2 linked regions of the Aliidongia dinghuensis genome follow. The main gene of each other region encodes a partner of the protein of the gene in region 2 in a complex. Links are inferred from orthologs where the notes say so. Each region holds a gene or a part of one and is shown on either strand. Other genes may lie near its edges. The genes, in order: mfd and uvrA.

Region 1 (15,797 bases), on a different replicon or contig from region 2:
AGAAATTCTCGCGGCTCGCGGCCGAGATCAGGATCGGCTTGCCCTTCATTTTCTCGAGCCTGTCGAGGCCGGAGCCGGCATGGGCGATCAGCACCTGCGGGTCTTTCTGGAACGCCGCCGCCACCGCCACGATCGGCACGCCGTTCTTGACGAAGTTCAGCGGCTCGAAACTGTTCGAGCTGACCGCGAAGTCATAGCGACCGGCGGCCAGCAGTTGGGCCTGGTTGAGGTTCGGCCCGCCCTGCCGGATCTCCACGTCCAGGTGGTGCTGCTTGTAGATGCCCTTGGCGAACGCCTGGTAGATGCCGCCGTGCTCCGCCTCGGCGCGCCAGTCGGTGCCGATCACCACCTTGTCGTCGGCGTGCGCCGGGCGGCCGATCGCAGCCGCAAGGCCGACGAGGAGCAGGGAGGCCAGGACACGGCGGCAGGTGCCAGAGCTCATCGAGGTCACTTCTGGTTAGGGGCGGATGGTGATGGAGGCCGTCGGCAATCCGTCCCGGAACCGGGACGCAGAGTTAAGCTACCCGATCCGCCCCAAGGATCAAGCAAGGGATCAAGCTGGGGGATCAAGCAAGGGGATCAAGCGACGGATCGAGCGGATCGCGCCACGTCGTCGCCGGCACAAAATCATCTTACAAACAGATTACACCAATGACGTGTGTTGGTGTATAGGATGTGCCACTTCGAGTATGGTCGCGGCTGCCGATCGCGTCGGCCCCCGGGGAGAGCCTGGGCCCGTGCGCAGCGGCAAGGGGAGGCGCGACCCGTCGGACGGTCTCGAGCGAAAGGGTTCTCGAGCGAAAGGGTTCTGGGCGACAAGGTCCTTAGGGGGCAGGGGCGGAACCGAATGAGCGATCCCATTGCGGCGGCGCGGCTGCAGGGCAGGACCGGCATGGAAATCGTGCCGACCCGTCTCGCCCGGCAGCTGGAAGACTATTGGCGGGCGTGCCGCGATGGCGGCGACGAGGACTATATCCCGCGACGACGCGACATCGATCCGGCGGCACTCGGCCGACTGCTGCCGCAGGTCTTCCTGCTCGATGTCGCTGGACCGGAGGCGCGTCCGCGCTGGCGCCTGGTCGGCAGCGCCATCGCCCGCCGCGAGGGCAGCGACCCGACCGGCCGCTGGCTCGACGAGAGCCTGATGCCCGAGCAGGCCCAGGTTATGGCGCGCTTCGTCCAGCTCACGGTCCGGGAGCGGCGGCCGAGCTGTCACGCCGGCTGCTGGCGCGATGCGGAGGATCGGCTGCAGCTCTCTGCACGCCTGCTGGCGCCCTTCAGCGAGGACGGCACTGTGGTCTCGACGCTACTCGGTCTGATTGATTACGCGCCCGGCGAGATCGTCCCCTTGCGCGGCGCCGCATAAACCCGTTTTGATAGCGCGCCGAGAGAATTCTTCCTCTTTCAATCTATAGAACTTGACGCAATTGGGTTTGACAGGCGTACCCACCCCGGGCATGTCGGTCGAGCCAAATTCAACGCGCCAAATTCAACGCCGGGTCGGAGTGCCCAACAAACGATGCCGAACCTTCGCCTCTGCTCGACGCTGTTTCTCGCAACCATTCTCGCAGGATGCCAGCAAGCCTCGGGCAGCGGGGCGCCGGCCGAAGGCGCGGTGGCCACCGCCGCCCCGGCGAGTGCCGCCCCCGCGGCACCGGCCCCGACGCGTACGGCTGTCGGCGCGCGCGTCGATGAATTGCGCGGCGAGGTGCAACGGCTCGACGGCAACATCGACCAGCATCTGGCGACACTTGCCCAGATCCGTCAGGAACGGGACGCGACCGCCGGTCAATATTACGCCGCGGTGGGCGAGATCAGCACCCGGCTCCAGGCCGGCACGACGCCGTCGAACCCGCTCATGCTGGCGAAATGGGCCGAGGCGCGCGGCCTGCTCGACAAGCTCGAGGGCAACCTGTCGCATGTCAGCGCGCTCGCGAACGACATGGCGATCGACGGCCAGACCGGCGCCTATCTCGATGACTCGACGCGCGCCGTCTTCGCGATGCCGGGTGCGCTCGACGAGGACCATGCCCAGCTGCGCGAGCTCGACGCCGAGGTGGGCGCGTCGCAGGCCAAGCTCAGTGGCGAGATGACCGCCGTCACCAACGAGATCAACCGCCAGAACGCGTCGCTCGGCGTCGAGCGCAACAATATCGCGACGTTGGCCGAAGGCGTCCGCGCCGGCCAGTTCGTCGGCCGCAGCCTGGCGAACCCGCCCGTCCGCGTCGCAGCGGCCAAGGCGCCGCAGGCCAAAGCCGCGGCAACCCATGGCAAGCTCCATCGCGGCGACAAGGCCAAGCCCGCGGCCCCGGCGGAAACGGCGTCGGCCGCGCCCGCTTCGGATGCGCCGTCGCTGCCGGCGAAGCCCGCCGACAAGCGGTCGGCGAAGCCGGCTCATTCCGCGGCCGTGTCGCGCGATGCGCATGGTGCGTTGATGGTGATCCGGCTCGACGGCTATCACGAGCGCTATGAAGAGGCGCTCTACAGCGCCGTGAGCCGCACGCTCCAGGCGCAGCCGAACGCCAAGTTCCGCGTCACCGGCATCTCGCCTGAGGGGGCGAGCAGCGACGAGACGGCGGCACGCCTCGGCGACGTTCGGCGTCGTGTCGAGGACGTGCAGCGCTCGCTGCTCGCGTTCGGGCTCGACCCAGCGCGCGTTTCGACCGCGTCGACGACCAACCGCCGGGCGCCGGTCGAGGAGATCCGCGTCTACAAGCAGTAGGCGGCGCTTCCGCCCCAAGAAAGAAGCCCTCTCCCGCGTCGGTGGGAGAGGGCTTTGTCTTTCCGGACGATCGTTAGATCAGACGCCAGGATCAGGCGCCAGGATCAGACTACGGCATCAGACAACAGTCAGGCGGACGTTGACGTTGTTGCGCGTCGCGTTCGAGTACGGGCAAACCTGATGCGCCTTCTCGACCAGCGCCTCCGCATCGGCCTTGGCCAGGCCCGGTAGGGCGATCTCGAGGCCGATGTCGAGGCCGAAGCCGCCTTCCGAGCGCGGGCCGATGCCGACCGTGGCCGTGACCGAGGCGTCCGCCGGCACCTTCGGGCCGCCCTGCGAGGCGACGAACTTCATGGCGCCGATGAAGCAGGCCGAATAGCCGGCCGCGAACAGCTGCTCCGGATTGTTGCCCACGCCGCCGGCGCCGCCCAGTTCCTTCGGCGTCGCGAGCTTGACGGCGAAAGTGCCGTCAGCGGTCTTGGCCTCGCCGTCCCGGCCGCCGGTCGCAGTGGCTTTCGTGGTATAGAGGACGTTCACGGACATTTTGGATCTCCTCGGTCTTCGCGATGAAGGCCGGCGCCGATCGCCGACCCGACAAAACTTACGCACAATTAATTAGTGCGCAATTTAATTCGCCGCAAGAGGGCGCTCGAAATTTTTTCCCGAGGGTCTCAGGAGGCTTCGGCGTCGAGGTTGGTGCGCAGGCTTTCGAGCTCGTCGCGCAGGCCGAGGAGGCCGGCAACCGGCAGCTTCGTGGCGCAGATCAGCGCGGGCGGCACGGCGGCCGCCTCGGCGCGCAGCGCGTGGCCGGCGTCGGTCAACGTGATGCGGACCTGACGCTCGTCATCCGGATCCCGTGCCCGACGGATGCGGCCCGCTGTCTCGAGCCGCTTCAGGAGCGGCGTCAGCGTACCGGAATCGAGAAACAGCCGCTCGCCGATCTCCTTGACTGTGAGTCCGTCGCGCTCCCACAGCACCAGCATGGCGAGATACTGCGGATATGTCAGGTCGAGCGGCTCCAAGAGCGGCTTGTAGGTCTTGTTGAGCGCATGCGCCGTCGAATAGACCGCGAAGCACAGCTGGTTGCTGAGCTTCAGCAGCTCGTCGGTCGAGAGATCGACGGCGGGTGCATTGGCGATAGGGGCACTGGTGGTCGACATGGCTCAAATGTGGCGCTTCGACCGGTCGTGCACAAGGTGATCGTGTCCTATCGATGTCGACAGCCAATCCACGCGACGGCTGCCCCGTCCGAGGGTGGGAGCGGTCTGGATGTGTCCACCTCGCGTCTCTGCGCCAACTTCCGCGCTGTGAACCCACTCACATGCCTCGCTCGGCCTAGCCGATAGGATAAGACGGTCCGGCTCTCCGACCATTTCGGCCGCCGCTGACCGAACCACGATCCGGCCTGGAAAGTCGAGGAGGAGACATCAGATGATCTCCGACACGTTTCGTCGTCCATCGGATTTGTCCAAATGGATGCTGGGCGCTGCCATCCTCATCGGATACGCAGCCATCTTCTCCGTGTCCTTGCTGACGGTCGGCTTCCTCGAAATCAGGCAAGCCAATATGGTCGATTTCAACGCGCTCATCGCCGTGCTCGACCAGCGGGATCGCTATAAGGACGATCACCTCCAGGATGCGCTGAAGCGGGCCGAATTGGAGAGCGCCGGGTACCCATCACGGATTGCGACGTTCAACTGCACCGATAGTCCCAGCGCCGCCATCGTTGTGGCGAGCGCCCTCGCCACCAGCCCCGTCTCGGCCGATCCGGAAGAGGCCGGCGCGAAACCCAAGAGCTGCGCCGAGATCAGGGACACGCTCCTCAGTCATGCGCACGAATTATCCCTGACCGAAGACGACGTGCGCTTCCGGTCGGCCAACCTCGCCTTCTACTACGACAGCTATGTGGACGGAATTACGCAGAAATCTCCGCAGATAATTCCCGCCCTGCTGCTTCTGGATTCGAAATTCTGGCCATTGACCGTGTGGGCGCGCGCCCCGTTCGAGCTGATCCAGATGTTTTTGCTGGTCTGCATGGGTATGCTCGGCGGCGTGATCAGCGTGATGCGGTATTTCGTCGACCCGGCAATGAAATCGCCGGCCATCGCAGAGTTTTTCTACAAGCCGGCCGCTGGTGCCGCGATCTCCATCGGCGTCTATGTTCTGTTCCGCGCTGCCCAGATCTTCCTGGGGATCCAGAATCAGAATGGCAGTGCGACGATCTCGACCAGCGTCTTTATCTTGGCTGGCTTCGGGCTGGCGTCCGGCCTCTGCGCGACGGAGGCGCTCGGCCAGATCCAATCAGTAGCAATCCGATTGCTGCGCGTTCCCGGCCGCGGCACATACACTCAGCCCACAAAGGCATCCCGCCTTTCACCGGGCTGAACAACCTTGATAGTTTCGACAGCTAGCCCGAGCGCAGATACTTCACCGCCGCATCGCGCTCGAACAGATAGAGCAGGATGCGCAGCGCCTTGCCGCGCGGGCTCGCGAGGTCTGGGTCGCGCGCCAGCACGAGGCGCGCCTCGTCGTGGGCGATGGCGAGCAGCTCCTGATCATAGGCGAGGTCGGCCAGGCGGAATTCCGGCATGCCGCTCTGGCGCGTGCCCAGCACCTCGCCGGCGCCGCGCAGGCGCAGATCGGCCTCGGCGATGAGGAAGCCGTCCTCGGTCTCGCGCATGATCGTCAAGCGCTCCTTCGCCGTCTCGCCGAGCGGCGGGGCATAGAGCAGCAGGCAGGTGGACGCCGCCGTACCGCGCCCGATGCGGCCGCGCAGCTGGTGCAGCTGGGCGAGCCCGAAGCGCTCGGCATGCTCGATCACCATGACGGTCGCGGCCGGCACGTCGACGCCGACCTCGATCACCGTGGTGGCGACCAGCAAGTCGGTGCCACCCTTGGCGAAATCCTCCATCACCCGGTCGCGCTCGGTCGGCTTCATGCGGCCGTGCAACAGGCCGGCGCGCGAGCCGAACCGCTCGGCGAGCCGGGCATGGCGCTCCTCGGCCGCGGCGAGGTCGATCGTCTCGTTCTCCTCGATCAGCGGGCAGACCCAATAGACCTTGGCGCCGCGGTCGAGCGCCCGCGCGACCGCGTCGGCGACCTCGTCCAGCCGCTCGACCGGCAGCACGCTCGTCTTGATCGGCTGGCGCCCGGCCGGCTTCTCGGTGAGGCGCGAGGCATCGAGATCGCCATAGCTTGTCATCTGCAGCGAGCGCGGGATCGGCGTCGCGGTCATGACCAGCACGTCGACACCGCGGCCCTTGGAGGCGAGTTGCACGCGCTGCTCGACGCCGAACCGGTGCTGCTCGTCGATGACCGCGACGGCGAGATCGGCGAAACGCACCTCGTCCTGGAACAGCGCATGGGTCCCGACCGCGAGCTCGATCGTGCCGTCGGCCAGGCCTTCCAGCACGCGCTCGCGCGGCTTGCCCTTGTCGCGGCCGGTCAAGAGCGCCATCCGGATGCCGGCGGGCGCGGCCAGCCGTTCGAGCGTCGCGAAATGCTGGCGTGCCAGGATCTCGGTCGGCGCCATGAGCGCGCCCTGTGCGCCGGTCTCGATCGCGTTGGCGAGCGCCAGCAGCGCCACCACCGTCTTGCCGCTGCCGACGTCGCCCTGCAGCAGGCGCAGCATGCGCTCGGGCGCCGCCATGTCGGCGCCGATCTCCTCGAACGCTTGTCGCTGCGAGCCGGTGAGCGCGAAGGGCAGGCGTGCCACGATCCTTTCCCTGAGGCGGCCGTCGCCGGCGATGACCCGGCCGGGTTGGCGCTTGGCGTGGGCGCGCACCAGCGCCAGCGCCAGCTGGTCGGCGAGCAGCTCGTCATAGGCCAGCCGCTGGCGTGCTGGGCGTTCGGGTGCCAGGTCTTCCAGCGTCTCGGGCCCATGCAGCGCCTCGATCGCGTCGAGCCATTGGGGCCATCGCCGGCGCGCGAGCAGGGCCGGGTCCTGCCATTCCGGCAAGGCCGGCGCATGGGCGACGGCGCCCAAGACGGCCCGGCGCATCATCTTCAAGCTGAGGCCGGCGGTGAGCCCATAGACCGGCTCGACCGCAAGCTCGATCTCGCCCTCGGGTGCCACATGGTCCGGATGGCTCATCTGCAGCTGGTCGCCGTAGGTCTCGACCTTGCCGCTGATGACGCGGACCTGGCCCAGCGGCAGGATCTTCTCGATCCAATCGCCGCGCGCATGGAAGAAGGTGAGCGTGATGTGCCCGGTCTCGTCCGAGCAGCGCACACGATAAGGCTGGCGCGAATTGCCCGGCGCCAGATGCTGATCGACCCGCACGGTCAAGGTCGCGATCTGGCCCGGCGGCGCGTCCTTGAGCTTGGGGGCGAAGCGTCGGTCGATCATGCCGACCGGCTTCGCCCAGAGCAGGTCGACGAGGCGCGGCCCGGCGGCGCGTTCGACCAGCTTGCCGAAACGCTGGCCGATCCCCTTCAGCGAAGTGACCGGCGCGAACAGCGGGAACAGGATTTCCGGACGCAAAGAGCGGGCACCGATCGACGAAAGGACGCCCGAGAGTTCTATCGCCCTAAGAGGCGACGCAGAAGGGCGAACATGCCACGCTGCGGCCGGTCTTCTCGCATGATCACATGATAATAGTGGGCGATGTTATCCTCGGGGCCTTGGACCAAGCGGTTTTGCACACGTCCCCACGGCCAGATGAGGCTGCCGGACTCGAGCTTCAGGCCTGGAAATTCCTGGCCGTCCATCGTGATCATCCCCCATTCGCCGCCGAGCTTGCGGCGAAGGAGCTCGCCCACATAGCTGCCGAACAAACGAGCGAATTCCATGACCTTCTCATCGGACGGTCTGGTGGGTTGTTCGAGATAACCTAGGTGCATGTCGGCCAGCACGGCCTCGACTCGATCGACGCTTCCGTCCGTCCAGTCGAGGACGATGGAGGAGCGCTTGCGGGCAAAATCGATCGCATCGAGCGCATAGGCCTCGGCCAACTGGGTCAGCTTAGTGTCGGGTTCGAACCGGGTCTGGCTTCCCATCCCGATACTCCAAGTTGCATCAGAGGCAGATTGCTCGTCGATATCTGCAACGTCGAGTCAGGATCTGGCAAATTCCGGCATCCGGACCCATATCGCGGTTCCGGTGTTGATCCCGATGGACTATCTGATACGCAGTCGCTGCGGAGCCGGCGGGGCCCGGGTTCGTGCTATGGGACGAGCCGTTTCGCGCGATCGCGGAGATTCTCATGACCCTGACCGATGACGAGCGCCGCAAGCGCCTTCTGTTCCGCAGCTGGCATCGCGGCACCAAGGAGGCGGACCTGCTCCTGGGCTCGTTCGCCGAGGCGCATCTCTCCGGCTTTTCGCCGGCCGATCTCGCCTGCTACGAGGCGCTCCTGGAGCAGAACGACGCCGACCTCTGGGACTGGATGACCGGCCAAGCCGATCCGCCGCCCGAGTTCGACACCGAGGTCATGCGCCAGCTGCGTGCGTTCCGCTTCACGGCCCGCCCGGCCTGATCGCCCCCAGCCTGATCACCGAGGTATCGCGTCCCGTGCAGCCGCTTCATCAACTGCTGGCGAAGCCCGGCAAGGTCCTGATCCATGGCGCGCCCGAAGGGCATGACGCCCAGACCCTGGGCCAGCTCGTCGCCGGCGGCTTCATCAAGACCCTGCTCCATGTCTGCCGCGACGACGGGCGGGTCGAGCGCTTGCGCTCGGCGCTCACGTTCTTCGTGCCTGACGTCGAGGTGCTGAGCTTTCCGGCGTGGGACTGCTTGCCCTACGACCGCGTCTCGCCCAACCCGGAGATCGTGAGCCGGCGCATCAACACGCTGACCCGGCTCGCGGGCGACAACGGCGACAAGCCGCGCATCGTCATCACGACCATGAACGCCCTGGTGCAGCGCATCCCGCCGCGCAAGATCTTCCGCGAGCGCGTGCTGACCTTGAAGGTCGGCGGCCGGATCCCGACCGACCGGCTGCTGTCGTTCCTGCGCAACAACGGCTATGTCCGGACCGATACGGTGCGCGAGGCCGGCGAGTTCGCCGTGCGCGGCGGCATCGTCGACCTGTTCCCGGCCGGCAAGGCGGAGCCGCTCCGGCTCGATTTCTTCGGCGACCAGATCGACCAGATCCGCCGATTCGATCCGATGACCCAGCGCTCCACCGCCAAGCTCGAGGGCGTCAGCCTGAAGCCGGTGAGTGAGGTGCTGCTGGACGAGCAGGCGATCAGCCGCTTCCGCTCGCGCTACCGCGATCAGTTCGGCGGTGCCGGCATGGACGACCCGCTCTATGTCGCGGTCTCGGAAGGCCGCCGCCATATCGGCATGGAGCATTGGCTGCCGCTCTACTACGAGAGCCTGGAGACGCTGTTCGACTATCTGCCGGGCGCTACCGTCAGCTGCGACTATCAGGCCGAGGACGTGCGCAAGACCCGGCTCGAGACGGTCGCGGAGTTCTATGCCGCGCGCCAGAGCATCACCGGTGCGGCCCGCGTCGACGCCGCGACGGTCTACAAGCCCGTCAAGCCCGACCAGCTGTTTATCGGCGACGCGGAATGGGAGCGCGTCCTCGCGGGCCGCGCCGTCGCCCAGGTGACGCCGTTCGCGCCGCCACCCGAAGCGGCCGGCGGCAGCTACGACGCCGGCGCCCGGTCCGGCCTCAATTTCGCGGAAGCGCGCGCCAATCCCAAGGTGAACGTGTTCGAGGTCGTGCGCGACCGGATCGCGGAGCTGCAACGGGCGAGCCGCAAGGTCGCGATTGCCGCTTTCACCAACGGCGCCGCCGAGCGCCTCAAAAGCGTGCTGACCGAGCGCGGCATCCGCGACGTCGAGCGCGTGGCCAACTGGGGCGAGCTGCAGGAACTGTCGCCCCGGCGCGTCGGCCTCATCGTCCTGCCGCTCGAGCATGGCTACGAGGTCGGCCGCCTCACGCTCATCGGCGAGCAGGATATCCTGGGCGACCGGCTCGTCCGGCCGAAGCGGCGTCGGTCGAACGTCGACAAGTTCATCGCCGAGGTCTCCACGCTTGCGGTCGGCGATTTCGTCGTCCACGCCGACCATGGCATCGGCCGGTACGACGGGCTGGAGACACTCGACGTCGGCGGTGCCGCGCATGATTGCCTCAAGGTGATTTACCAGGGCGACGACAAGCTGTTCGTGCCGGTCGAGAACATCGAAGTGCTGTCGCGCTACGGCTCCGAGGATTCGGAGGCGCAGCTCGACAAGCTGGGCGGCGTCGCCTGGCAGTCGCGCAAGGCGCGGGTCAAGCAGCGGATCAAGGACATCGCGGACCAGCTGATCAAGGTCGCGGCCGACCGCCAGGTGCGCGATGGCGAGACGCTGAAGACGCCGGAAGGGCTCTACGAGGAATTCGCGGCGCGCTTCCCCTATCCCGAGACCGAGGACCAGCTGAACGCCATCGGCGAGACGCTCGAGGACCTGGGCTCGGGCCGGCCGATGGACCGGCTCATCTGCGGCGACGTCGGCTTCGGCAAGACCGAGGTAGCCTTGCGGGCGGCCTTCGTCGCCGCCATGACCGGTGTCCAGGTCGCCATCGTCGTGCCGACGACGCTGCTCTCGCGCCAGCATTTCAAGAACTTCCAAGCGCGCTTCGCGGGGCTGCCGCTCCGGGTCGAGCAGCTGTCACGGCTCGTGCCGGCGAAGCAGGCGGCCGAGGTCAAGAAAGACCTGGCCGAGGGCAAGGTCGACGTGGTGGTGGGCACCCACGCGCTTCTGGCCAAGGGCGTCGAGTTCAAGCACCTGGGCCTGCTCATCGTCGACGAAGAGCAGCATTTCGGCGTGTCGCAGAAGGAGCGCCTGAAGCGCCTGAAGTCCAATGTCCATGTGCTGACGCTGACCGCGACGCCGATCCCGCGCACGCTGCAGATGGCGCTCTCGGGCGTGCGCGAGATGAGCCTGATCTCGACGCCGCCGGTCGACCGGCTGGCAGTGCGCACCTTCGTCATGCCCTACGATCCGGTCGTCGTGCGCGAGGCGATTCTGCGCGAGCGCAACCGTGGCGGCCAATGCTTCTATATCGTGCCGCGCCTGGCCGATCTCGACGGGGTCAAGGAGGCGCTGACCGCGCTCGTGCCCGAGATCAAGGTCGCGATCGCCCATGGCCGCCTCGGCCCGACCGAGCTCGAAGACATCATGACGGCGTTCGACGACGGCAAGTACGACCTGCTGCTCGCGACCAACATCGTCGAATCCGGGCTCGACATCCCGGCCGCCAACACGATGATCCTGCACCGCTCGCACATGTTCGGCCTGTCGCAGCTCTACCAGCTGCGCGGCCGCGTCGGGCGCGGCAAGACGCGCGCTTACTGCTATCTGACCGTGCCACCCGACCGGGCCTTGACCGAGACGGCGATGAAGCGGCTCGAGGTCATGCAGACGCTCGACACGTTGGGCGCGGGCTTCCAGCTGGCCAGCCACGACCTCGACATCCGCGGCGCCGGCAATCTTCTGGGCGACGAGCAGTCGGGCCATATCCGCGAGGTCGGCATCGAGCTCTATCAGCATCTCCTGGAAGAGGCGGTCGCCGAGGCGCGGTCGCGTGCCGAGGGCGAGGCGCTCGCCGCCGAGGACTGGACGCCGACCATCACGCTCGGCACCTCGGTGCTGATCCCGGAGAATTACGTCGCCGACCTGTCGGTCCGGCTGGGGCTCTATCGCCGGCTTTCGAGCCTGGTCGACCGGCGCGAGATCGACGGGTTCGCGGCCGAGCTCATCGATCGCTTCGGCCCGCTGCCGGCCGAGGTCGAGAACCTGCTCGAGATCGTCGCGATCAAGCGGCTCTGCAAGCAGGCGGGCGTCGAGAAGGTCGACGCCGGCCCGAAGGGCGCCACCATCGCCTTCCGCAACAACAGCTTCGCCAACCCGACGAAGCTGATCGAGCTCATCCAGAAAGAGGCCGGCACCATGAAGGTGCGGCCGGACCAGAAGCTCGTCTGGATGCGCAACATGGAAGAGGCGCCGGTCCGCGTCACGGCAGTGAAGAAGCTCTTGGCCAGGCTCGCCGAATTCGTGACCGCGGCGAAGCCCGGCGCGCCGGACAAGCTGCCACCGCCGACGCCGGTTCTGGTCAAGAAGCCGGCGCAGGCACGGCGCTGACGGCACGGGGGCGGCCGTGCTGCGCCGGACCGTCCGCCTGCTCCTGTCGGTGCTCGCGCTGCCGGCGCTGTTGCAGCCGGTCGGCGGAACGGCGGCGGGACCGACCGGCCTTGAGGGCGATGCCACTTTCGGCGACTACGACACCCTCTCGGCGGGGCCGGAGCTGGCGCGGCGCTCGCTCAGCCCGCTGAATGCGCTTCGGTTGCGCGCACAGATCCCGACCGGGCGAATGATCGATCTCACCCGGGAGCATTTCACGCTCTACGTACCGGCCGAGGCGCCGCCCGGGGGCTATGGCCTGCTCGTGTTCGTGTCGCCGTGGCCGAGCGCACCCCTGCCGGCGCACTGGGCACCAATACTGGACCGCCACGGCATGATCTTCGTCAGCGCGGCCAATGCCGGGAACGATGCGCATACGTTCGAGCGGCGCGAGCCGCTGGCCCTGCTGGCCGCGCACAATGTCATGATGCGCTACCCGGTCGATCCTGGGCGGGTCTCTGTCGGGGGCTTTTCCGGCGGTGCGCGCGTCGCGGGGCGGTTGGCGCTGGCCTATCCGGACCTGTTCCGCGGCGCGCTCCTGGCGGCGGGCAGCGATCCGATCGGCGAGGCGCTGCCGCTGCCGCCGGCCGATCTCCTCAGGCGATTCCAGGAATCGTCCCGGCTCGTCTATCTGACCGGTGCGCGCGACGAATTCCATGCGGCCGAAGACCGGCGGAGCCAGCAGTCCATGCGCGACTGGTGCGTCTTCGGGCTGTCGTCCGAGACCATGCCGTGGAGCGGACACGACGAGGCCGATCCGGCGGCACTCGATCGGGCGTTCGACGATCTGGCCAAGCCCGCGCCGGGCCGCGACCCGGCCGCGCTCGAGGACTGCCGAGCGCGCGTCGAACGGGATCTGGCAACACAGGTGCGGCAGGTCGAGGTGTCGCTGGCTGACGGTAAGCGCGACGCGGCCTGGGCGCTGCTTGTCAAGCTTGATGCCCGGTTTGGCGGCCTCGCCGCCGCGCGCACGCTCGACTTGGCCGCGAAGCTCGCCGCATCGCAGTGATTTGGTCTGCTGCGACACTCGGCAGCACGATTGCATAAAAAAATAGCACAAGTGTGCTACTATAATATGGCTGGAAAGTTGGGGCGGCTGCGCTACAACTTTGCATTATGACTTACGATGGTAATTCTGCAGCCGGCTTGTCGCTTGAAAATACAGCGACCAAGTCTCAATTTGCTGCAGTATTTTTAAAGATATTGCTATGCGCGGCTGGCTTCGGGCTCCTGGCGAAGGTCAGTGGTGTCGCCAATGCGCCGATAACACTTGGATTTTCTGCAACTTTTGGTTACGGAGCGGCGTTTGGCGCGTCACGGCTTGGGCCGGGACCCGCGCGCCGTCTGATCGGCCGGGCCGTGGTGCCGCTCGGGTTCGTTACCGTCGTCGGGCTGAACGTGTTCGGCCTCATCGGCACGCTCACCGGTGCCGACAGCATCCGCACCTTTTCAAGCCTCAGCCTTGTGGCGGCGCCGTTCTATTTCCTCTCGATCGCCGCCGTCATCGCCGATGTCGCGACGAGGCGCATCGCGTTGCCCAGGCCGCTTGACTATCTCACTTATCTGACGATGCCGTTCAAGCTGCTGGCGGGCCCGCTCGAGCAGCCGGGCTTGATCGCCCAGGTCAAGGCGTGGCAGCCGCGCCTGTCGTGGAGCCGGCTCGCCGTTGCCTGGCCGTGGGCGGCGCTCGGGCTCACGATGAAATTCGTCATCGGCAATAAGCTCACGCCGGCCGGCACGCTCGGCGCCACGGATCCGGTCGCCTCGATCCTGACGGCGGCCATCTTCGAGCTGCGCTTCTATTTCGATTTCGCGGGCTACAGCTTCTTGGGCTATGCGGGCGCGCTCGCCTTCGGTTTCAAGATCACCCAGAACTTCGCCCATCCGTTCTTCGCGCCGAACGTGGTCCTGTTCTGGCGCCGCTGGCACATGAGCCTCGGCCGGTTTCTGGCCCGCTATCTGCTGGAGCCGAACGTCGGCAAGATTCGCGGTCGCGGCGCCCGGATGCTGTTCACCAGCGCCATCTTCTTCGTGTCCGCCATGTGGCACGGCGGCACGATGAACTATGCGTTCTGGGGCCTGTTCCATGCGACCTGCTATTTCCTGTGGATCAGCCGATTGAAGCGCCGCTCGTGGCCGCGGGCCGTTGGCGTTCCGACGATGATTCTGTTCTTCATTGCCGGCCGGTACCTCGCGATCGAGGCCAGCCCGCACCGGCTCTTGGAGAAGCTCGGCAATCTCGTCAGCCCGGCGGCGTGGTCCGCGGATCTGGCGGCGCTCGGCACCCGGGTCCTGGACGTCATCGGCCCGCAAGGCCCGGCGCTCCTTTCGGCTTTGGCCTTCTTCGTCGTCGAATATCACTCGGTCAGGTACTACGGCCCGTCGCGGCCCTATCACAGCTTCCGCCGCCCGGTGGTCGCCATGCTGCTGCTGATCATCGCGCTGTTCTTCGGCTCTACGGGTGGGGGATTGCTCTATGCACGGCTCTAAGCGATGGACGCTGGCGGCCTTCGCCCTGTGGGGCTTCGGCATGCTGGTGGGCTCCGTGGCGCCGTGGGATGTTCTCGACGGCAGCCGTGCCTCGCTCGACGAAACGCGGCGGATTGCGGCGTCGATGGGTGGCGCTTCCGAGACGCCGCGCGTGCTGCTGATCGGCAGTTCGCCCGTGGAACTGGGGCTCTCTGCGGAACGAATTTCCGCTGCCACCGGCCTGCCGGCTTTCAACCTGGCCGCTGGTGGCGCACTGAGTTTCTTTCCAGAGTATCTGAATCAGGTCCTGCTGTTCGTGCAGCCGGACGACGTCGTCATCCTGTCCAACCCGAACTGGGTGAGCCGCAACGGCGTCCTGCTGGCAGAGGGCTGCGTCAGCCGGTTCAGCTTGGCCTGTGCATCATTGCGGCCGCATCCGCTGCCGCATCTGATTGAGTTCCTTCGGGTCGTGTCTGGACATTGGTCGAGCGCTACGGACATCATGCGAAACGATGTCGGCGACGTGGTCTCGTATCGCAGCACCAATGCCGCTGTGACGATTTCGACAATACCATTCCCCGGCGGTTACGCGAACGATGCGGTCGCGGAATTGCGGCAGGCTGTAGCGGCGATCCGGGCGAAGGGTGCGTGCCCGCTGCTGACGCTCGGACCCGTCTATGTCGATGCCCGCGACGAGGCGCGATGGCTGCGTGAGCAGCAGATCGTGGAGGCGCGGATCGCCAAGTTGGGCCTCGCGTCATCGGTCATCACCGACGGCGCGATCAGCACGGACCGGTCGTTGTTTCTTGACGGCTACGAACATCCCGCAGCGTCCGAGGGTGCGATCTGGACGGACCGTGTCATCGGTCGCCTGACCAGCCCGTCGCAGGGACCCTGTGCCGGAAGCCTGGCGAAGGCCGGACGGCCTCCCGCGCGGTCGTAGGGGGCCCTATCCCGTCCGGCGGCTACGCGCGCGCCTCGACATAGGCGAGCGGCACGGTCAGGTCGAGCGAGCCGGCCGCGGCGGCGTGGGCGTCGAGCGCTGTCGCCAGCCGGCGGAACACCGCCGGACGGTCCTCGGCGGCGACGAGGTCGCGCCAGTCGGGCAGGAAGCCCAGCCGGATGAAGCTGTGCCGCAGCAGGGCGGCACCGTCGGCGAAGCGCAGCATTGCCGTCTCTTCGGCTGTGCGCACGATCTCGAAGCCGGCCGCCTTCAACAGGCCGTGGAGACGGTCGAGGGTGCTGCGATGCGCGATGTGCCGGTCGAGGGCGCGCTGGGCCTCGGCACTGTCCAGCACCGACCGGAAGATTCGATAGAACTCCGCCATGTGCCCCTGCAGGTTCGTCGTCAGCGCCAGGCGGGCGCCGGTGCGGGCGACGCGGCGGCATTCCACGAGCGCTGCTGCCGGGTCGGCGAAATTGTTCACGCCCAGGTTCGAGACGATGAGATCGAACGAGCCATCGGCGAACGGCAGGGCGGCGCCATCGCCC
Region 2 (15,115 bases):
CGCGAGATCCTCGGCATCGAGCCGGAAGAGATGATCGGGCATCAGAACCCGTGCCTGATCCATCCGGACGACCAGTCCATGGTGGCCGATCGTTTCGCGGCGGAATTGCGCGGCGAGGGGCCCGAGATCGGCGTCTACAGCTTCCGCGCGCTCCATCGCGACGGGCATACGCTCTGGCTGGAGGCGCGCGATCGGGTGCTTCGGGACGAGAGCACCGGGCGGCCGATCGAGCTCATCAGCATGCTGCGCGACGTGACCGAGCGGGTGGAGCAGGCGGAAGCGCTGCGCGAGAGCGAGGCGCGCTACCGGCTGCTCGCCGAAAACGCGACCGACATGATCATCCGGCTGACGCTCGATGGGCGCCGCGTCTATCTTTCGCCGGCCTATCGCGACATCCTCGGCTACGATCCGGACGAGCTGCTCCAGGGCGTTACCGGCGATATCGTCCTCGCCGCGGACCGGCCGAAGGTGCTCGCAACGCTCGCCGAACTCGGCGCGGGGCGCCGTGATGCGGCCGCCATCGATTATCGCGTCCACCATCGCGACGGGCATCTCGTCTGGGTCGAGACGCGAGTGAAGCTCGTGCGCGACGCCGCGACCGGGACGCCGCTCGAGATCGTGGGCGTGGTGCGCGACGTCAGCCTGCAGAAGGCGAACGAGGAGAAACTGCGGGCGGCGCGCGAAGAGGCCGAGCGATCGAACCGGATGCGCAGCGCCTTCTTCTCGAACATGAGTCACGAACTGCGCACGCCGCTCAATGCCGTGATCGGGTTTGCCGACCTGATGCGCCAGGAGAGCCTGGGGCCGCTCGGCTCGGCGAAATATCGGGAGTATGCGGAGGACATCCACGCCAGCGGCGAGCATCTGCTCGCCATCATCACCGATATCCTCGATTTCGCGAAGCTCGAGGCCGGGGCGCTGGTGCTCCACCAGGAGTCGGTGACGCTGGGCGCGCTGGTCCAGACAAGCTGCCGTCTGATGGCGGCGCGGGCGGAGCAGAAGGGTGTGGCGCTTAACTATGTAGTGACGGACGACATGCCGGAAGCGGTCGGCGATCCGGTCCGCATCAAGCAGGTACTGCTCAATCTCCTGTCCAATGCCATCAAGTTCACGCCGGTCGGCGGCCGGGTCGTCGTGTCGACCAGCCTGTTGGCCGACGGCTCACCGGCGATCTTGGTCGCCGATACCGGCATCGGTATCGCGCAGGAGGATCTGTCGAAGGTGATCGAGCCGTTCGGCCAGGTCGACAACGCGCGCAACCGCGAGGGCGACGGCACCGGCTTGGGCCTGCCTCTGTCACGTCGGCTCATGGAAATGCAGGGCGGCACGCTCGAGATCGCCTCGTCGCTCGGCGTCGGAACGACTGTGACCGCCCGGTTCCAGCGGGTCGCAGACGATGAGGGCAACGCGGCGCTGGCCTCGACCGGCTAGGGTCGGATCGAATTGAGCGGAATGGCACGGCGCTTCCGCTCGCGCCCGCGGAATAGAACACCACCCGGTCCAGTCTCTTGGTCTATTCGCGTTCAGAGCGCGCCCTGACCCCGATGGCGTGTGCCCTCATCGAACGGCGCGCGTGCAGGAGGCAGAGTCCATGGCAATACCGCTATTGCAACACGCGCCGCGCTGGCTCACGGAAGCCACGCTCGCACTCGCCCTTCTCGCATCGTCCTCTGGCCCGGCGGCGGCCGGTGTCGTCGTCCAGACCGACATTGTCTCCGATGGCAAGCCGCCAGCTGTGGTCACGGATCACAACCTCCTCAATGCCTGGGGCATTTCCTATGCGCCGACCGGGCCGTTCTGGATCTCGGCCAACGGTGCCGGCCTCGCCCTCGTCTTCGACGGTCAGGGCACCAAGCTCCTCACGGTGACCATACCGGCCCCGCCCGGTGCCACCGGCGCGTCGGCGCCGACCGGCCAGGTGTTCAACGCGACGCAGGATTTCGTGGTGAGCGCCAAGGACAAGTCGGGCATGACCCATTCCGCGCCGGCCGTCTTCCTGTTCGCGACCGAGGACGGCACCATCTCGGGCTGGTCGCCCAAGGTCGACCCGACCAATGCGGTGATCGCCGTCAACCATTCGACCTTGAATCCGAGTGCGGTCTATAAGGGCCTCACCATCTTTACCGACGCGAGCGGCAGCTACCTGCTCGCTACCAATTTCCGCTTCGGCGTGGTCGAGGTCTATGACGGCCACTTCCATCTGGTCCGCACCTTCCGCGATCATCGCCTGCCCAGCGACTTCGCGCCCTTCAACATCCAGAACCTGAACGGGCATCTCTACGTCACCTATGCCAAACAGGACGCCGAACGACATGACGACGTGAAAGGCGTCGGCAACGGCTTCGTCGAGCGGGTCGACATCTTCGGCACGATCAAGGCGAGCGTCCACGACCGGGACGACCTGAACTCGCCCTGGGGCCTGGCGATCGCACCGCGAAGCTTCGGCCGCTTCGCCGGCAAGCTGCTCGTCGGCAATTTCGGCGACGGCGCAATCCATGCCTTCCGCCCTGGCAACCTGCATGCGCGCGGCGCGCTCAAGACCGATGGGGCCCACGAGAAGCGCCATGATCTCAAGATCGACGGACTCTGGGCCTTGATTGTCGGCAACGGCGGCAAGGGTGGCGACAAGGACAAGGTCTATTTCTCCGCTGGCCCGAACGGAGAGGCGGACGGGTTGTTCGGCAACCTCGCCTTCGTCCACCACGAGGACGACGACCAGGGCGAGAATGAGGATTGAGCCGGCCGCCAAGCTCGCGCCTCGGCCGTGATTGGCCGGGGGCGAGCCTCGGCAATGGAAACGGCCCGCCGGAGCATCCCCGGCGGGCCGTTTTGTCATGCGCATCACCGGATGGCCGGTCGCGCGCCTAATGCGCCTTCAGAGCCTAATGCGCCTTCAGAAACGTGATCACGGCCTGCCGGTCGGCTTCATCCTTCAGGCCCGCAAAGGTCATCTTCGTGCCGGGCATGAAGCCTCGCGGGTCCGTGAGATAGCGGTCGAGCACCTCGGGCGTCCAGACCACGTGCGAGGCCTTGTTTGCCGTCGAGTAGGAGAAATCCGGGATGCTGCTGGCCGGGCGTCCGACGACCCCGGCAAGCGACGGGCCTACCCGGTTCTTGCCCGCTTCGATCGAGTGGCAGAGCGCGCAGGTGCGCCGGAAGATCTGCGCGCCATCGTCCTCGGCGCGGGCGCCGGTTGCCACCATCGTCATGACGGAGGCCAGCCCGGCGAGCACGGCAATTTGCACAGATGAAGGCATAGCGCGGCCCCTCGAAGGGCTCTCGTGAAGCCAATGGTGCTGCTTCTAGAGACGTGAGCCCGCGGTGGAATATTCCATGCGCGCTGGGTGTCCTCGGACCAATGGGGGAAGTCATCGCAGCGCACCCAGCGCGCCTGGGGCGCGGGAGCGTCGCCATGGCACCGATGCGCAGCGAGGGGCAATGGGCGGCCGTGGTCGTGGCCGCCGTCGCGGGGATGGGGACCCTCGTCGGCATTGCCGTGGCGGTGTTCTATCCTCGAGGCGCTGATGCGCTGCCGCTCTATGCCCGGCAGACCGGCGAGCCCTGCGCCACCTGCCACGTGGCATTTCCCGAACTGACACCGGTCGGCCGCCGCTTCAAGCTCAACGGCTACACGATGGGCGGGGGCACCTCGACGTTGCCGCCCTTCGCAGTCATGCTGCAGCCCGCCTACACCCACACCGAGGCGGGCCAGCGGGGTGGCGCCGCCCCGCATTTCGGGCCGAACAACAACCTGGCCCTGCAACAGGCAAGTCTCTTCACTGGCGGGCGGATCACCGATCACGCCGGGGCCTTCGTCCAGGCGACCTACGACAGCACGGCGCGCCGCTTCGGCTGGGACAATACGGACATCCGCTACGCCAACACCGGAACCCTATTCGGCGAGGACCTGATCTGGGGCGCCACGCTCAACAATAACCCGACGGTGCAGGACGTCTGGAACACAACGCCGGCCTGGCGCTTTCCCTTCATTTCCTCGTCGCTCGCACCAAAGCCCGCTGCAGCCACCTTGGTCGAGGGCACTCAGGCACAGAAGGTCGCCGGTGCCGGCGCCTATGCGTTCTGGAACGACCTCCTTTATGTCGAGCTTTCGGGCTATCGCTCGCTGTCGAAGCGGACCCAAACCTTCTTCGGCGTCGACACGACCGGGGAGTCTCCGATCTCCGGCACGGCCCCCTATTGGCGCGTGGCGGTCGAGCCCGGCTGGGGTAACAACCATCTGGAGGTCGGCACGTTCGGTCTTTCGGCCGATGTGGTCCCCTCGAGGAAGATCGGCTTCGGCACCGATCACGTCTCCGATATCGGCCTGGACCTGCAGTACCAGTACATCGGCGAGCGCGACGCCGTCACATTGCGCGGCTCGTGGATCCATGAGAGCCAGACGCTCGGCGCCAGCCGGCCCCTCGGTCTCGCCAGCAACGGGCACGACCTGCTGCGCAGCACCAACCTCTCGGCCTCATACACCTACGATCGGACCTGGAGCGTGACCGGCGGCTATTTCGCCATCAACGGCAGCGCCGACGCGCAGCTCTATGGCACGCCCACCGGCAGTCCGAACGGCGACGGCTGGATCGCCGAGATCGCGTACCTGCCGTTCAGCCACGGCGGACCGTCGTTCTGGCCGCAGCTCAACGGCCGCATCGGCATCCAGTACATCATCAACGACAAGTTCAACGGCGGCCGCACGAACTTCGACGGCAGGGGCCGCAACGCGTCGGACAACAACACCCTCTTTCTCTATGCCTGGATCGCCTTCTGAGGCGCCGAAGGTGCTTCGCCGCAGGCAGCTACGCGGCGCCGTCCGCCAGGCGCTGCAGCACCACTGCCGCCTCGTCCGGCCATGGCTTCGACTTGCGGTTCTCGCCATCCATCAACACGACGATGCTTTCCGCGATCGCGACGCAGCGGCCCTCGTTGAACAGACCCTGGGCGAAGGCGACGGAGCTGCGGCCGAGCCGGGCGAGCCGGGTCCCGACCGCGGCCGTGCCGGGATGATGCATCTCGTGCCGGAACTCGACGGTGATCTTGACCAGCGCGAACAGGTCGGTTGGTTCGATCAGCGGGCGCACCACCGTATCGAGGAAGTGGACGCGGCCGTTCTCGAAGAAGCTCGCGAACACCACGTTGTTGACGTGGTTCTGCCGGTCGACGTCGCCGTAGCGCAGCACGTCCTCGACCCAATCGTGATAGCTCGCCCGGTCGGTTGGATCGAGGGCCGGCGGGGCGAAACCGGCGCTGCTCATGAGGCTGCGTCGTGGGTGGTGAACGCGATGCCCTCCGCGATCAGCCGGTCGATCTCGGTCTCCGAATAGCCCGCCTTGGCCAGCACCGCACGCGTCGCATGACCGAACTTCTGCGGCACGCTGCGCAGGCCGCCCGGCGTGCGCGACAGCTTGATCGGCGTGCCGAAGCCGCTGTATTCGCCTTCCTCGATGACCATCTCGCGATGGATCGTTTGCGGGTGCTCCACGACGTGGGACAGATCGAGCACCGGCCCGCAGGGCACACCCTCGGCCAGCAGCCGCTCCGCCAGGTCATAGCCGTCGAGTTCGTCCAGCACCGGCTGCAGCAGCGCCGTCAGCGCGTCGCGGTTGGCGACGCGGTCGCGGTTGGCGGCGAAGCGCGGGTCGTCGATCAGCGCCTCGACGCCCAGCCGCCGGCAGAACATCGCGTATTGCCGGTCGTTGCCGACCGCGAGGAAGATCGGCACGGTCTTGGTCGGGTAGCAGTCATACGGGCTGATGTTCGGGTGCGCGCTGCCGGTGCGACCCGGAATCTTGTTATTGATCAGGTAGTTGGCGAGATGCGGGTGCAGCAGGGCCACGCCGCTGTCGAACAGCGAGGCTTCGACGAACTGGCCCTGGCCCGACTTGCCGCGCTCGATCAGTGCCATCAGGATGCCGAGCGCCGTGTTGAGCCCGGTCGCAAGGTCGACGATCGGAATGCCGAGGCGGAGCGGGGAGCCGCCGCGCTCGCCGTTGACGCTCATCAGGCCCGCCATGCCCTGGATCACCGCGTCGTAGCCGACCCGGCCGCCCAGCGGGCCGTCGCTGCCGAACCCCGAGACGCGGGCGTGGATCAGGCGCGGGAAGCGCGCGCGCAGCGTCTGTTCGTAGCCGATGCCCCAGCGCTCGAGCGTGCCGGCCTTGAAATTCTCGACCAGCACGTCGGCGTCCTCGAGCAGGCGGAACAGGATCTCGCGCGCCTCGGGCTTGGTGAAGTCCATGGCGACCGACTGCTTGTTGCGGTTGACGCCAATGAAATAGGACGCGTCGCCGTCGCGGAACGGCGGGCCCCAGCCGCGCGTCTCGTCGCCGGTCGGCGGCTCGATCTTGATAATCTCCGCGCCGTGGTCGCCCAGGATCTGCGTGCAGTAAGGACCGCCGAGCACGCGGGTCAGGTCGACGACCCGGATGCCGGCGAGCGCGCCGGGATGGGGTTGAATGGTCATGGAACGGTCTCTCCGGCAGGGGCGCGCCAGCCGAGCACCTCGGCGGCGAAGGCAGGATAGGTCTCGGCCAGGTCTTGTGCGACCGGGCCGCGCATCAGCGCGAGATCGGCCTCGGACGGCTCTGCCGTCGTCGGCACCACGTCCGGTGCCGCGAAGGTGAAGCCCGTGCGGTCGCGCACTTCCTCGAGTGTCACACCCGGGTGCAGGCTCGCGAGCGTGAAGCGGCCGGCCGTCTTGTCGAAATGGAAGACGCAGAGGTTGGTCACGAGCGCATGTGGGCCGCCCGGCCGATAGACGCCAGGGGCGCTGGTGCCAGGCGCCGACACGAAATCGACCTGCTCGACCAGCGTGCGCCGGGTGTGCTCCAGGCGGAACAGGATGACCTTCGGCACGACGTAATAGAGATAGGCCGAACCGAATGAGCCGGAGAAGCGCGCCTTCGGCGCCGCATAATCGCCGATCGCCACCAGGTTGACGTTGCCGGCGCCGTCGATCTGGCCGCCCGAGAGGAAGAACGCGTCGATCCGGCCCTGGCCGGCGCAGTCGAACAGCTCGCGCCCGCCATCGGTGAAGAAGCTGTGGCGGCGGCTGTTCAAGATCGACACGCGCATGCCGTCATGGCGCCGGGCGCCGAGCAGTGCCGCGGCGGCCGGAATCGGCGACAGCGCGCCGACCGCAACGTGGCGCACTCGGCCGATGAGCTCGGCCACCACGCCAATCAGCAGTTCCTCGGGACGGCAATTCCCGGTCATCGCGCGAGCTCCCGGGCGAGATATGTGGCGAAGCCGGCGTCCGTCGCCGCGAGCTCGGCATATTCGGCGAGGTGCGGGCCGTCGTTCGGTCGGGCGCCGAAGCGGATGGGCCGGGTGCCCTCGGGCACAATGGCGACGCGGCCAACATAGAGCGCCGGCAGCGTGCCGGCCGCGAGCGTGTCGTCGGCGAGCAGGTCGCCGTCATAGAGCCGCTCGACCGTCACGACGCTCGTGGCCGAGGCATGGGCCATGGTGACGAGTTCCCGGCGCTTGCCGACCCAGACATTGCCGTTGCGATCGGCCATGGGGGCGTGGAACAACGCCACGTCCGGCCGGATCGCCGGGATGAGCGCCACCGGATCGTCGCCCGAACCAAAAGGATTGTCGATCACGCGCCAGTCGGGCCGGACCTTGATGAGGTCGCTGCCGATGAGCCCGCGCATGGCGGTGAAGGGCGCACCCTTTTCGCTCGCCTGCAGCCCGGCGTGGATGGCGGGGCAGGTTGCATCCTTGATGCGGATGCGCTGCTCGCGGATTGCCGCCGTGAAGCGCGGGGCAAGGCCGTATTCGCCGAGCGTGACGGCCGCGGTCTCGATCTCGGCGACGACGCCGGCACCGATCAGCAGGTCCGCCTGCAGGCCGCTCTGGGGCACGCAGACGAGGCGCAAGTTCCGGATGCCGCGCCGGATGAGCGCCCGCGTCGCCGCCATGGCGACGCCGGCATAGTCGGGCGGGATCGCCACAAGCGCGCCGTCCTCGACGAGGCGCAGAGCGGCATCGAGATCGGTCGGATGTCCGGCGGTCACAGGCCCGGCTCCTCAGCTGACGCGATAGAGATGGACGCCGTCCGTCCGGGTTTCGCGCGTAAGCTCGCCACAGCGGCGCATGTAGTTGAGATGGGCCACCACCTCGCCGACAGCGAAGCCGGTCTGGTGCGCGTCGAGCGGACGGTGGAACAGCACCGGGATGATGTCGGCAGCACTTTTGGGCGCCGCGCGGCAGGCGTCGGCGATTTCGGCGCAGCGGTGCCTGTGGTGCTGGACCAGCTCGTCGATCCGGCGGTGCAGGCCGTAGAACGGCAGGTTGTGGCAGGCGAGCACGAAGGCATCCTCCGGCAGGCTCGCCCGGATCTCGGCCAGCGAGCGGAGATAGAGGCCCAGGGGATCGGCCTCCGGCTCCATCGACCAGACGCTGACGTTCGGCGAGATTTTGGCCAGGATCTGGTCGGCCGAGAAGAACAGCTTGGTTGCGGGCTCGAACAGCATGACCTGCTCCGGCGCGTGCCCGGCACCGGTCAGGATGTCGAAGCCGCGGCCGCCGAGGGGCAGCCGGTCCCCGGCCATCAGGCGGAGAAAGGTCGGCGGCAGGCCGGTCGTCCGCTTCAGGTAACTGTGGCCGCGTCCCACGACTTGCTCGATCTGCTCGGTATTGAGGCCGGTCGTGCGGTGGAACGCGCGCAGCGGCTCGTCGCCGATGCCGGTCTGGTCGAGCTGCATTGCGTGGCTGAACAGATATTCCGTCTGGCTCATGTGGAGCGGCAGGCCATAGCGCTCGCACATCCAGCCGGCCAAGCCCACATGGTCCGGGTGGAAGTGGGTGACGATGAGACGGGTGAGCCGGCTGCCGGCGAGCGGGCCGGCCAGCACAGCCTGCCACGCGGCGCGCGTTGCGTCGTCGCCGAGCCCGGTGTCGAGCACGGCCCAGCCGCCCTCGTCCTCGATCAGGTAGACATTGACGTGATTCAGCTGGAAGGGCAGGGCCAGGCGCAGCCAAAGCACGCCGGGGGCGATTTCCACGAGGCCGCCCGGCTCGGGCGGTGCCGCATGCGGAAAGGTGAGACCGGCGGCCGCGGCCGCCGCTGGGGTCGAACTGCTCATCCAGAGCAAACTAAGGGATCAGGACTGCCCTCACAAGCGCCGCCAGTGGAACCTTGGCGTCGAAAACCTCAGCGCGGGCGGTTGGCCGCGTTCCGGGGGGCGACCAGCTGGTCGATGAAGCGGCCCTGGTACATGGCGAGGCCTATGCTGTGGCCGAAGCGCAGTGCTTCCTCGGTGTCGACATGGCACATGATGACCTTGGTCTTGCCCGTGCGCTCGACCATGTCGCGGATCTTCGCCTTCTTCTCCGGCAGGCGGTCGTCGGCCATGTTGGGCTTCCACTGCAGCTTGACGAGATCGATGCCGAGCTGCTCGCGATCGACGATCGGCAGGGTGAGCTCATTGAGGCCGTCGAGGCACAGGCGATAGCCGCGCTCGCGCGCGAAATCGCGGGCGAAGGTGAAGGCGGCGATGTCGGCATAGACGTCGAGCATCTGCAGCTCGATCACGATCGTGCCGCGTGCGCCGGCCTTGAGCGAACTGTCGAAGGCCATGAATTCCTTCGACAGGATGGTCGAGACGTTGAGGTTGAGGCTGAAGGAGTTCGAGATCGCCGGATCGTCGTTCTTGCTCAGCATCGCGAGCATGCGCTTGTCGAGCGTCTCGGTCAGGTACTGGAACAGCCAGCGATTGGCGAGGATGTCGTAGTTCGGCAGGACGAGCTTCTGCAGGTCGCCGATCGAGATGAACAGCTCGCGGAACAGCGGTTGCGGCGGCTGGGTCGTCAGGATCGCGAATACGGCCTGCCGGCGCAGCAGGTTCGAAAGATCGGCCTTGGCGATGATGTCGATGAGCTCGCCCAGGCGATGGGCATTGATCGGCGTCTTGGAGGTCTGCCCGGTGCCGGCGATCTGCGCCAGGCGCTTCTGGCGCCGCTGGGCATCCTCGTAGAGCGCCTGGGCGGACGCGCGCAGGTCGTCATACTGACGTTCCAGGTCGTACCAGGTGCAGAAACCGTCTGTCTCGTCGCTGTCCTGGACCAGGGGATCGTCGGTGAACAGGTAGCGCAGGCGCATCACCGCTTCGTCGATCTCGCTCGGATGGACGTCGCGATAGATGAAGAACAGGTCCTGGTTCGCCAGCTGGAACAGCTGGCCCTCGAACGCCCGTACCTGATTCTCGAATGTGCTGGCGGCGATACGGAGGTGATGGTCGCGACGGTTCTCGGAGCGGAGGCGGGACAGATGGACATGCACCGCACGCCGGCCGTTGCGATGGCGCGACAGCCGATCGACCTGCTCCAGGAGCCGGTACTCCTGGTCCGTTGAAATTTCTTCCTGTGCTGACCTGGACATCTTGCCTCATGCGCGGGTGCCGTCGCGGACGAGCGGAAATCGGGAGTGGCCCCGCTGAGCGGCATTGGACCCTATTTGTATTAACTCCTTCTAAACCTTGTCACGGCAACCGCTCGCGCCAGGCTGGATTGCGCGGGGCGCGGCGCGCCGGGCGCCCTAGGCGCGCCGTCGCTTGTCCGCCGCGGCGCGCGCGAGATAGGGCGCGAGGTAGCGTCCGGTGTAGCTCTCGGCCACCTCCGACACCGCCTCGGGCCGGCCCTCGGCCACGATCCGGCCGCCGCCGGCGCCGCCTTCAGGGCCGAGGTCGATCAGCCAGTCGGCGGTCTTGATGACCTCGAGATTGTGCTCGATCACCAGCACCGTATTGCCCTGGTCGACCAGCGTGTGCAGCACTTCGAGCAGCTTGCGCACGTCCTCGAAATGCAGGCCCGTGGTCGGCTCATCGAGGATATAGAGCGTCTGGCCGGTAGCACGCCGCGACAGTTCCTTGGCGAGCTTGACGCGCTGCGCCTCGCCGCCCGACAGCGTCGTCGCCGACTGGCCGACATGGATATATCCCAGGCCGACCTGCTCGAGCGTGCGGAGCTTGTCGCGAATCGACGGCACCGCCTTGAAGAACTCGGCGCCGTCCTCGACCGTCATGTCGAGCACGTCGGCGATCGACTTGCCCTTGAACGTGACCTCGAGCGTCTCGCGGTTGTAGCGCCGGCCCTTGCAGACGTCGCACTGCACATAGACGTCGGGCAGGAAATGCATCTCGATCTTGATGAGCCCGTCGCCCTGGCACGCCTCGCAGCGGCCGCCCTTGACGTTGAACGAGAAACGGCCGGGTGCGTAGCCGCGTGCCTTCGCCTCGGGCAGGCCTGCGAACCAGTCGCGGATCGGCGTGAAGCAGCCGGTATAGGTCGCCGGGTTCGAGCGCGGCGTGCGGCCGATCGGCGATTGGTCGATGTCGACGATCTTGTCGATCCGCTCGATGCCATCGATCCGCTCGTGCGGCAGCGGCTGCTCGCGCGCGCCGTTCATGCGCTTGGCGAGAGCCTTGTAGAGCGTCTCGATGATGAGCGTCGACTTGCCGCCGCCCGAGACGCCGGTCACGCACGTGAAGGTGCTGAGCGGGATCTTGACCGAGACGTTCTGCAGGTTGTTGCCGCGCGCGCCGACGATTTCGAGCGCCTTCTTCTTGTCGATCCGGCGCCGCTGGGCCGGCACGGGGATCGAGCGCTCGCCCTTGAGGTAGAGCCCGGTCAGGCTCTTCGGATGGGCCATGACCTCTTCGGGCGTGCCGTGCGCGATGATCTCGCCGCCGTGGGCACCCGCCGCCGGCCCCATGTCGATCAGATGATCGGCGGCGCGGATCGCGTCCTCGTCATGCTCGACCACCAGCACCGTGTTGCCGATGTCGCGGAGCCGCCGCAGCGTCGCCAAGAGCCGGTCGTTGTCGCGCTGGTGCAGGCCGATCGACGGCTCGTCCAGCACATAGAGCACGCCGGTCAGGCCCGAGCCGATCTGGGACGCCAAGCGGATGCGCTGGCTCTCGCCGCCGGACAGCGTCGCCGACGCGCGCGCGAGCGTCAGGTACTCGAGGCCGACGTTGTTCAAGAACCCCAGCCGCTCGTTGATCTCCTTCAGGATGCGATAGGAGATCTCGGCATCCTTGGGCGAGAGCGTCTTGGTCAGTTCCGCGAACCAGCGGCCGGCCTCGGCGATCGAGAGGGCCGTCACTTCCGAGACGTGCTTGCCGCCGATCTTGACCGCCAGTGCCTCGGGCTTGAGGCGCGCACCACCGCACGCCTCGCAGGTCTGCTGGTTCTGGAAGCGCGAGAGCTCGTCGCGGATCCAGGCGCTGTCCGTCTCCTTCCAGCGCCGGTCCATGTTGGGGACGATGCCCTCGAACGGCTTCGAGGTCGTGTAGTTGCGCAAGCCGTCGGCATAGGTCAGAGGCACGATCTTGCCATCGGAGCCGAACAGGATGACCCGGCGCGCCTCCTCGGGCAGCTCGGACCAGGGCGTCTTCATGCTGAAGTGATAGTGCTTCGCCAGGCTTTCGAGCGTCTGCGAGTAATATTGCGACGTCGAATTGGCCCAAGGCGCGATGGCGCCGTCGGCCAGCGACTTGCGCTCGTCCGGCACGATCATGTCCGGATCGAAATACATCTTGGCGCCGAGCCCGTCGCAGGCCGGGCAGGCGCCGAATGGGTTGTTGAACGAGAAGAGCCTGGGTTCGATCTCGTCGATGGTGAAGCCCGAAACCGGGCAGGCGAACTTGGCCGAGAAGGTCGTGCGCTCGCCGCCGTCGGCATTCTCGGCAATGAGCAGCCCGTCCGAGAGCTCGAGCGCAGTCTCGATCGAATCGGCGAGCCGGTTGCCGAGCTCGCCCGACACCACGACGCGGTCGACCACGACCTCGATGTCGTGCTTCAGCTTCTTGTTGAGCGCCGGCGCCTCGTCGATGTCATAGAGCGTGCCGTCGATCTTGACGCGCTGGAAGCCGCGCTTCTGCAGATCCTGCAGCTCCTTCTTGTACTCGCCCTTGCGGCCGCGCACGACCGGTGCCAGCAGCAGGAGGCGCGTGCCCTCCGGCATGCCCAAGATCCGGTCGACCATCTGGCTCACCGTCTGGCTCTCGATCGGCAGGCCGGTCGCGGGCGAGTAGGGCACGCCGATGCGGGCGTAGAGCAGGCGCAGATAATCGTAGATCTCGGTGACCGTGCCGACGGTCGAGCGTGGGTTCTTCGACGTCGTCTTCTGCTCGATCGAGATGGCGGGCGACAGGCCCTCGATCGAATCGACGTCCGGCTTCTGCATCAGCTCGAGGAACTGGCGGGCATAGGCCGAGAGGGACTCGACATAGCGGCGCTGGCCTTCGGCATAGATCGTGTCGAACGCCAGCGACGATTTACCAGAGCCCGACAGGCCGGTGATGACCACGAGCTTGTCGCGGGGAATATCGACGTCGACGTTCTTGAGGTTGTGCTCGCGGGCGCCGCGCACGCTGATCTGCTGCATCAGGGGAGTCTTCCGTTGGGGAACGCGCACTATATGGCGCGGCCGGCCAGGAAATCGACTCAAGCCTGCTGCGCGGAATGGGAACAAAACGTGATCAACGTACAGCAGGTGACAACCGCTGCCAATGATCTTTAGCCCCACGGTTAGGTCGCAGGCTTGCGTGCGTGCACTGCACAATGCGATAAGATAGAATGTTTCAAAAATTGGTACCGTGAGAAACCAATGCTTGCCGATTCAGGGGTTGAAAGAGCCGATATCGATCGCGTGCAACGCAGCATGCTGGCGTCGCGTCTGCGGGCGCTGCTTGCCAGCTCGACCGCGTCGACTGCGGACGGCGCTACCCTCGAACGTCTGCTGCGCGAGCGACTCTTCGTGCTGGCCGAGCAAGCGGAGATCGACCCGTTCGGCAACCCGATCCTGCTCATGGCGCTCGAGTTCTCGCGCATGATGGATGGCGGCCAGGCCTCGGCGGGTGCCATCGACCAGCTGATCCAGCGCCTCTCGGTCAAGTCCTTCGCTGACCGGGTCGACCGGCAGGTGCGCTATCTGGGCGACATGGACCCGCAGGGGAACGCGCTCGCCATCGCCGCCGTGGTGCGTGCCGTGGCCGGAACGCCGCTTCTGCCGTTCGAGGCGTTTCGCACGCGCATTGAGCGCGTGGTGCTGGGCATCGTGCTGACCGCACACCCGACCTTCGGCATGCCGGTCGAGCTGGCGCGGGCGCTCATGCGCATGGCGAGCGGGCGAGACGAGGCAGGCGGCCCGCTGGGATCCACTGCCGGTGCCGAGACGCTGCGCGAGGTGATGAATGCCGAGCACCTGCCGCCCCAGGACCTGACGCTCGCGGTCGAGCATGAGTTCTCGGTCGAGGCGCTCGGCCATATCCAGGCGGCGCTCGACCGGGTGAACGAGATCGTGCTCGACGTCGCGGCCGAGCTCTACCCGGAGCGCTGGACCGAGCTGCGTCCGAGCCTGATCACGGCGGCCTCCTGGGTCGGCTACGACCTCGACGGCCGGACCGACATCGCCTGGAGCGATACGTTCGCCAAGCGCCTGGGGGTGAAGCTCGCGCAGTTGAAGCGCCATCGCGCGGCGGCTCAGCGGCTGGCCGCGGTGGAGAAGCCGGTCGCAGCGGCGCTGGCCCCCGCCGTGGAGCAGCTCGACCGGGCGATCGCCATGGTCGAGCGCGAGCAGGCGGTGCTCGCCACCGTCTCGGGCCATCCGGAGCGGGTCGGCGAGCTCTCCCACCTGTTCGTCGAGGGGCGGGACGCGGGCCTGGTGTCGGCAGCACCCCTGCGCGCGGCGGTCGCGGCGGGGCTGGCGGCGAGCGAGGACCGGGTGGTGCGGCGCGACCTCGTGGCGCTCGACGCGAGCCTGATGAGCCACGGGCTGGGGCTCGCCCATACCCATGTGCGCTTGAACGCGACCCAGCTGCACAATGCGATCCGCAAGCAGGTCGGCATGGAAACGGCGCCGAACGATCCGAGCCACCGGCGCAGCTATCACAATGCGATCAACGACCTGCTGGGTGCGGTCGAGCCGGTCAAGGTCAATTTCGCCGATCTGATGGCCGAGCGGGCGACGGCGAAGCGCCTGTTCATGATCGTCCAGCAGATGGTGAAATACGTCGATGCCGACACGCCCGTCCGCTTCCTGATCGCCGAGACCGAGGCCGGCTTCACGCTCCTGACCGCGCTCTATTACGCGCGCCTG

Evidence for each region.
Region 1: the proteins of uvrA (region 2) and mfd are in contact, whole or in part, in a crystal structure (PDB 4DFC), measured with the Escherichia coli proteins. The link is inferred for Aliidongia dinghuensis from one-to-one orthologs.

The regions. Positions count from the first base shown.
Region 1 is NZ_BMJQ01000001.1:647,921-663,717, forward strand. What follows is about bases 7,865-11,998. They hold mfd (transcription-repair coupling factor), read left to right. Parts: upstream 7,865-8,234; coding sequence 8,235-11,798; downstream 11,799-11,998. Other genes in these bases: IEY58_RS03245 (FAD assembly factor SdhE), read left to right, coding at 7,927-8,199; IEY58_RS03255 (hypothetical protein), read left to right, coding at 11,815-11,998. Outside these bases: IEY58_RS03205 (ABC transporter substrate-binding protein), read right to left, coding at 1-442; IEY58_RS03210 (PAS domain-containing protein), read left to right, coding at 848-1,366; IEY58_RS03215 (hypothetical protein), read left to right, coding at 1,520-2,722; IEY58_RS03220 (organic hydroperoxide resistance protein), read right to left, coding at 2,840-3,265; IEY58_RS03225 (MarR family winged helix-turn-helix transcriptional regulator), read right to left, coding at 3,394-3,882; IEY58_RS03230 (hypothetical protein), read left to right, coding at 4,154-5,107; ATP-dependent DNA helicase RecG, read right to left, coding at 5,130-7,205; IEY58_RS03240 (hypothetical protein), read right to left, coding at 7,244-7,720; more of IEY58_RS03255, read left to right, coding at 11,999-12,846; IEY58_RS03260 (MBOAT family O-acyltransferase), read left to right, coding at 13,197-14,327; IEY58_RS03265 (hypothetical protein), read left to right, coding at 14,314-15,249; IEY58_RS03270 (class I SAM-dependent methyltransferase), read right to left, coding at 15,272-15,797. UniProt on the Escherichia coli protein: Couples transcription and DNA repair by recognizing RNA polymerase (RNAP) stalled at DNA lesions. Mediates ATP-dependent release of RNAP and its truncated transcript from the DNA, and recruitment of nucleotide excision repair machinery to the damaged site.
Region 2 is NZ_BMJQ01000008.1:304,468-319,582, forward strand. What follows is about bases 10,350-13,801. They hold uvrA (excinuclease ABC subunit UvrA), read right to left. Parts: upstream 13,403-13,801; coding sequence 10,550-13,402; downstream 10,350-10,549. Other genes in these bases: IEY58_RS17165 (EAL domain-containing protein), read right to left, coding at 10,350-10,393; IEY58_RS17175 (phosphoenolpyruvate carboxylase), read left to right, coding at 13,679-13,801. In the rest of the region: IEY58_RS17120 (PAS domain S-box protein), read left to right, coding at 1-1,431; IEY58_RS17125 (TIGR03118 family protein), read left to right, coding at 1,592-2,737; IEY58_RS17130 (c-type cytochrome), read right to left, coding at 2,883-3,233; IEY58_RS17135 (hypothetical protein), read left to right, coding at 3,413-4,777; IEY58_RS17140 (acyl-CoA thioesterase), read right to left, coding at 4,806-5,261; IEY58_RS17145 (CaiB/BaiF CoA transferase family protein), read right to left, coding at 5,258-6,469; IEY58_RS17150 (CoA-transferase), read right to left, coding at 6,466-7,221; IEY58_RS17155 (CoA transferase subunit A), read right to left, coding at 7,218-8,027; IEY58_RS17160 (MBL fold metallo-hydrolase), read right to left, coding at 8,040-9,098; more of IEY58_RS17165, read right to left, coding at 9,167-10,349; more of IEY58_RS17175, read left to right, coding at 13,802-15,115. UniProt on the Escherichia coli protein: The UvrABC repair system catalyzes the recognition and processing of DNA lesions. UvrA is an ATPase and a DNA-binding protein. A damage recognition complex composed of 2 UvrA and 2 UvrB subunits scans DNA for abnormalities.